One region of the Streptomyces cinnamoneus genome, then DNA from elsewhere that is predicted to be linked to it. Evidence: predicted binding sites of a transcription regulator. Region 1 holds the regulator's gene; the other holds the start of a gene.

Region 1 (3,406 bases):
GGCCCCCGCGCCCGCCGCCCCGGCGAGCGAGGCGAACCCCCACCCGCGCGGCCGCGCCCTCCCCTAACCTGAGCCCCATGGCGATCGACCCCCGCAACCCCGACCCCGCCTACGCGGCCTTCTGGCGCGAGCGGCACGTGTGCACCCTGACCACCCCCCGCCCGGACGGCTCCCCGCACGTCGTCCCTGTCGGCGTGACCTACGACCCCGCAACGGGAACCGCCCGCGTCATCACCGGCAAGGACAGCCGCAAGGTCGCCAACGTCCAGGCCGCCGGCCCGGACGGCGCCCGCGTCGCCGTGTGCCAGATGGAGGGCAAGCGCTGGGCCACGCTCGAAGGCCGTGCAGTCGTCCGCACCGAGGCCGACGTCGTCGCCGACGCGGTCGAGCGCTACGCCGTGCGCTACGGCCGCACCCCGCGCCCCAACCCCGACCGCGTCGTCATCGAGATCACCGTCACCCGGGCGATGGGCCGGGGCTGACGACCGCCGGCGGGCCGCGCCGGACGGCCAGGGCCTGCCGGATGTCCCGGATCATCCCCTCCGGCCGGCGGTAGACGTCGGCCGTGGTGAACCGCAGGATCCGCCGGACCTCCGGGCACGTCGCCAGGTCGTTGAACCGCAGGACGTCCCGCTGGTGCTGGGCCCTGGTGCCGTGCCACTCATAGCCCTCGACCTCCACGACCAGGCCCTGCGCCCGGAAGAGGAAGTCCGGGTACACGCGCCGCCCCGTCACGGGCGACACGAGCGGCACCTGCGTCTCCGGACACAGCCCGGCGTCGCGCATCCGCAGCCTCGCCACCGTCTCGGCCGGGGACCCCGACCGGGGGTCCGCCATGGCCAGCCACCACGCCGCCGTCCTGGCGCCCCGCAGCTCCGGGGCCGCGGTCAGGGCCCGCCCGATCGCGTCGAGCGGGGCGAGCGGCGGCCGGCGCGCACCGCGCTGCTCCACCCCTGTGCCGTGCCGCCAGCCCAAGGCCGAGTCGACCGCCACCAGGGCGTCGTCACGCGGCCCGGTGCGCAGCAGGTCCGCCATGGTCCGCGCGACCATGGTCGTTCTCAGCCCGGCCACCGTGGTCACCTCGTCCTCACCGAGCGGCAGCCGGTGCACCACCCCGCTCCTGACGGCCGCGCAGGCCGCCCCCGGCGGCGCGATGAAGTCGACGCGCTCGACGCGCGTCTCGACGCCGTGCAGCATCGCGGCCGCCCAGTGGCTCACCACCAGGACGGGCCGCAGCAGTTGATGGAGCCACAGCCACTGGCGCACACCCATCGCCCGCCCCGGTTCGAGCCAGGCGCCGGGCTGGATCCGCGCCCATCCGCACCGGCCCAGCAGGCGGCGCAACCGCGGCCGCGTCCACCCTCCCTCCCCCGCCTGCGCGGTGAGCAGCACCCCGCCCTGACCACCGGCCAGGGCCCGCCACATCGTGTCATCCCCCGTCACACTCCGTAGTGTCCCTGCTTCGCGCCGCCCCCACCAGTCCTGTGGATAACTACGGATGACTCCGCGAAACCCCACGTCGGGCGGCCCCACGTCGGGCGGCGTTCGGCCACCGGGAGGGCGGCCCAGGTGCGCGGGGCACTCGTGGAGGCACCGGCCCCGCCCGGCCCGCCGCAGCGGCCGCGCCGCGGATACGGCGAGGGGCCGGAAAGGCTCTCGCCCTTCCGGCCCCTCGCCGAGAACTCCAGGTCCCGCGGAGCGTCAGTGCTCCCTGTCCCGCCGCGGCCGCCACACCACCAGCGCGCTCGCCTGCTGGACGTCCTGGTACGGCACCAGGTCCCGGCGGTACGAGGCGTGGACCGCCGCCTCGGCCTGCTGCATGGCGGTGGTCGCGCCCTCGACCACCTGCTGGAGCTCGGCGACGCGCGCCGACAGCGCGGCCACCTGGTTCTCCAGCTCGATGATGCGCTTGATGCCGGCCAGGTTGATGCCCTCGTCCTGGCTCAGCTGCTGCACCTGGCGGAGCAGTTCGATGTCCCGCGCCGAATAGCGCCGGCCGCGCCCGGCCGTGCGGTCCGGGGAGACCAGGCCGAGGCGGTCGTACTGCCGCAGGGTCTGCGGGTGCAGGCCCGACAGCTGTGCCGCCACGGAGATGACGTAGACCGGCGACTCGTCGGTCAGCTCGTACGGATTGCGCCGGCGGCCCACACCTTCCATGGGGGTCACTCTCCCTTCGCGGCCTGGAACAGTTCTGCCCGCGGGTCCTCACCCGCCGTGGCCTCGCGGTAGGTCTCCAGGGCTTCCCGGGCCTTGTCCCCGAGGCTCTGGGGCACGGCCACCTCGACGGTCACGAGGAGGTCGCCGCGGGTGCCGTCCTTGCGCACGGCGCCCTTGCCCCTGGCCCGCATCGTACGACCGCCCGGCGTGCCCGGCGGCAGCTTGAGCGTCACCGGCGGGCCGCCGAGCGTGGGGACCTTCACCTCGCCACCCAGCGCCGCCTCCACGAAGGTGACGGGCACGGTGACGGTGAGGTTGTCGCCCTTGCGGCCGAAGACCGGGTGCGAGCCGACGTGGACGATGACGTAGAGGTCGCCGGCCGGACCGCCGCGCTCACCCGGGGCGCCCTTGCCGCGCAGCCGGATCCGCTGGCCGTCCAAGACGCCGGCCGGGATGCGGACCTGCATCGTGCGGGAGGACTTGGCCCGGCCGCTGCCGTTGCAGACGTCGCAGGGGTGCTCGGGGATCAGCCCGCGCCCCCGGCAGTCGGGGCAGGGGTCGGTCAGCGAGAAGCCGCCGCCCGCGCCGCGCGACACCTGGCCGGTGCCGACGCAGGTGGGGCAGACGCGCGGCGTACCGTTCTTGTCGCCCGTGCCCGAGCACGCCTTGCAGGCCGCCGAGGAGGACATCCGGAGCGGGACCGTGGCCCCCTCCACCGCCTCGGCGAAGCTCAGCGAGACCTCGGACTCGACGTCCTGGCCGCGGCGCGGCTGGGTGCGGGTCGTCGTGCCCCGGTTGAAGAGGCCGCCGAAGACGTCGCCCAGACCGCCGCCGAAGCCGCCCGCTCCCGCTCCGCCCTGGGCGCCCCCGAAGAGGTCGCCCAGGTCGAAGTTGAAGGAGCCGCCGGCACCGCCCGGCCCGGGACGGAAGCCGCCGTTGCCGAACAGGGCGCGCGCCTCGTCGTACTCCTTGCGGCGCTTGGGGTCGGCGAGGACGTCGTTCGCCTCGGAGATCTCCTTGAAGCGCTCCTCGGCCGAGGCGTCGCCCTTGTTGGCGTCCGGGTGGAACTCGCGGGCGAGCTTCCGGTACGCCTTCTTGATCTCCGCCTCGGTGGCGTCCTTGGGGACGCCGAGGACCTTGTACAGATCCTTCTCCAGCAAGTCCCTGCTCAGGCTCATCCTCGACGTCCCTCCTTCCTCGTGCTCCGCCCTGCGTCAGCCCTCGTCCGGGCCACCGCTCTCCTCGTCCG
Region 2 (3,406 bases), 1.4 Mb from region 1:
GGTACGTGCAGATGGACACCCCGTTCCTTGAAGTCGCCGACCGGCAGCTCCAGTTCCGCGCCGTGGGAGCGCAGGAAGGACAGGGCGATCTGGGCGGACTCCTTCATGACGTCGCCGAGCTGGCCGGTGAGGGTCAGCCCCGCCCCGCCCGTCTCGGGGTCGGCCAGGGACGCCTCGACGAACAGGACGTCGCCGCCCGCGCCCGTGACCGCCAGGCCCGTGGCCACGCCGGGTACGGACGTGCGCCGTTCGGCCGGGTCCTGGGCGGACTCGGGCGTGTGGTGCGGCCGCCCGATCAGCGGCCGCAACTGGTCCACACCGATGGTGAACGGCAGGTCCTGCTCGCCCAGTTCGTGCCGGGCCGCGACCTTGCGCAGCAGCCGGGCGATCGCGCGCTCCAGGTTCCGCACGCCCGCCTCGCGGGTGTACTCGCCGGCGAGCCTGCGCAGCGCACCGTCCTCCAGCGCGACCTCGCCCGGCTCCAGGCCGGCGCGCTCCAGCTGCCTGCGCAGCAGGTGGTCGCGGGCGATGACGACCTTCTCGTCCTCGGTGTAGCCGTCGAGGCGGACCAGTTCCATGCGGTCCAGGAGGGCCTCGGGGATCGCTTCGAGGACGTTGGCCGTCGCCAGGAAGACGACGTCGGACAGGTCGAGCTCGACCTCCAGGTAGTGGTCCCGGAAGGTGTGGTTCTGGGCGGGGTCCAGGACTTCGAGCAGGGCGGCCGCCGGGTCGCCGCGGAAGTCCGAGCCGACCTTGTCGATCTCGTCGAGCAGGACGACCGGGTTCATCGAGCCGGCCTCCTTGACCGCCCGGACGATCCGGCCCGGCAGCGCGCCGACGTAGGTGCGCCGGTGGCCGCGGATCTCCGCCTCGTCGCGGACCCCGCCGAGCGCGACGCGGACGAACTTGCGGCCCATCGCGCGGGCGACGCTCTCGCCCAGCGAGGTCTTGCCGACGCCGGGCGGGCCGACGAGCGCGAGCACCGCGCCCCCGCGCCGCCCGCCGACCACACCCAGCCCCCGGTCGGCGCGCCGCTTGCGCACCGCCAGGTATTCGGTGATCCGTTCCTTGACGTCCTCCAGTCCCGCGTGGTCGGCGTCGAGGACGGCCTTGGCGCCCGGGATGTCGTACGCGTCCTCCGTGCGCTCGTTCCACGGCATCTCCAGGACCGTGTCGAGCCAGGTGCGGATCCAGCCGCTCTCGGGGCTCTGGTCGGAGGCGCGTTCGAGCTTGTCGACCTCCTTCAGGGCCGCCTGGCGGACGTCGTCCGGCAGGTCGGCGGCCTCGACGCGGGCGCGGTAGTCCTCCGACTCGCTCTCCGGGTCGCCGCTCAGCCCGGCCAGTTCCTTGCGGACGGCCTCCAGCTGGCGGCGGAGCAGGAACTCGCGCTGCTGCTTGTCGACGCCTTCCTGGACGTCCTTCGCGATGGACTCCGCGACGTCCTGCTCGGCGAGGTGGTCGCCGAGCCACTTCACGGCCAGGCGGAGCCGGGCCACCGGGTCGGCGGTCTCCAGCAGCTCGACGCGCTGGGCGACGGTGAGGAAGGGCGAATAGCCGGAGTTGTCGGCGAGCTGGCCGACGTCGTCGATCTGCTGGACGCGGTCGACGACCTGCCAGGCGCCGCGCTTGCGCAGCCAGCTGGTGGCCAGCGCCTTGTACTCCTTCATCAGCTCGGTCACGGCGCCCGGCAGCGGATCGGGGGTGACCTCCTCCATCGCGGTGCCCTCGACCCACAGCGCGGCACCGGGCCCGGTCGTGCCGGATCCGATCCGCACCCGGCGGACGCCGCGGATGAGCGCGCCGGGGTCGCCGTCGGAGAGGCGGCCCACCTGCTCCACGGTGCCGAGCGTGCCGACCGCCGCGTACGTGCCGTCGACCCGCGGGACGAGCAGCACCCGCGGCTTGGCGCCGGTCCCGGCGGCCGCCTGCGCCGCCTCCACGGCCGCGCGGACGTCGCCGTCGGACAGGTCCAGCGGGACGACCATGCCGGGCAGCACCACCTCGTCGTCGAGCGGCAGCACGGGCAGGGTGAGCGGTGTGGACGTCGAAGCCATGATCTCCCCTTCGGCAGGCAAGTTGAGCTATGTCGACTCAATGCCCGGGAAGCCCGTGGTGTTCCCAGGCTCGTGTTCGCTGTGAGCGATCACGCCGGGGACGCCGGCCGTGCCCGGCACGCCCTGCGGCCATCCCTGGGGGTGACGCCGAAGTGAAGCGCGAAGTGCCGGCGCACAGGGGCGGCCGCGCCCGGACCGCACGGCCCGCCGGCCGTCACGCCGTGTTCTTCACCTCGGCGAGGCGACGGCGCCGCGCCCCCGTCAGCCCGACCGGAGGGCGTCCGCGTCGCGGCGCTGCCCGCCGGCGCCGTCCGCGGCGCGCGGCCGGGGGATCCGGCACGGCACACCCTCCCCCAGCGCACCGGCCGCACCGGGCTCCCCGGCCGCGGGTGCCGCAGCGGGGGGCGGCGGGACGGCCGCGGCCGCCGAGAGGGCCGGGGCCGCTCCACGGCTCGGGGACCGGTCCCGCACCAGCGAGCGGCAGGCGACGCCCGTCAGCAGGGCGATCGGATGCCCCCAGCTCGCCAGCGGGTCGACCAGATCGACCAGGTCCCGGGCGCACATCGCCCCGGCCACGCCCAGCAGGGCCCATTCGGCGCGCCGCGACAGCAGCCCCGACAGGGCGCCGACGCAGGCCATCAGGCCGAAGCTGATGCCGTAGTCGAGGCGGTGCATCGACGCCTCCGGCAGCCGGCCGGCGGCCACGGCGCCGGCCACGGGGAGTTCCGTGGCCAGCGTGGCCAGGACGTGGCCGAGGAGGAAGACCCCCGCCGCGCGGGCGGAGCCCACGCGCCGCTCCAGCGCGGTCATGACGAGGACGAAGACGGGCCCGTACGCGGAGTACACGCCGCCCGCGATCCACAGGGCGCTGGCGACCAGCACCACGAGCGGCTGCTCGGCGAGGTGGGCGGCGTCGGTGCTGGAGTCGCGCAGGAGCTGGTTGACCGTGGCCTCGTCACCGAGGTCGGTGTAGACGGCGGTGGCCAGCAGGACGAGACCGTAGAAGAACGTGAAGGGCGTGCCCAGGGGCGTGGGCAGCAGCCGGCGCAGGCCGCGCGGGAGGTGGCGCGCGCGGCGGACCGGGGCCGGGGCGGCGCCCGGCACCGCTTCGGCGTCGACGTCGGCGTCCGCGTCAACCGCAGTCACTCGGCCAAGCCCCTTTCCACGGGCTTCCTCGGGCTCGCCGGGCAGCGCGTCCGTCCACCCGTCCGCTCCTGAACATTAAGGTGCACAGCGGTCCGCCGAATCAACCTCTGGCCGTGACTCCAGTCACCCTTGTCAACCCTTTGACGCGCCCGCGCGTCGCCAGAGGCACCGACGACCCGAGGAGGCACGCACATGACCGCAGTGAG

What was found. The regulator HspR, encoded in region 1, represses chaperone genes until heat shock. The targets are predictions, from matches to a motif close to TTGAGNNNNNNNNNCTCAA.
Region 2: a site for HspR is predicted at 2,077-2,095, ahead of lon (endopeptidase La). Genes of this name have one in related genera too.

What each region holds. Positions count from the first base shown of each region.
Region 1 covers NZ_PKFQ01000001.1:3,390,088-3,393,493, forward strand. The annotation lists gene CYQ11_RS14655 (pyridoxamine 5'-phosphate oxidase family protein) at 78-482, shown strand; gene CYQ11_RS29535 (endonuclease domain-containing protein) at 457-1,443, opposite strand; gene CYQ11_RS14665 (heat shock protein transcriptional repressor HspR) at 1,702-2,157, opposite strand; gene dnaJ (molecular chaperone DnaJ) at 2,163-3,335, opposite strand; gene grpE (nucleotide exchange factor GrpE) at 3,372-3,406, opposite strand, start outside.
Region 2 covers NZ_PKFQ01000001.1:4,776,052-4,779,457, reverse strand. The annotation lists gene lon (endopeptidase La) at 1-2,054, opposite strand, end outside; gene CYQ11_RS21490 (rhomboid-like protein) at 2,316-3,200, opposite strand; gene CYQ11_RS21485 (spermidine synthase family protein) at 3,393-3,406, shown strand, end outside.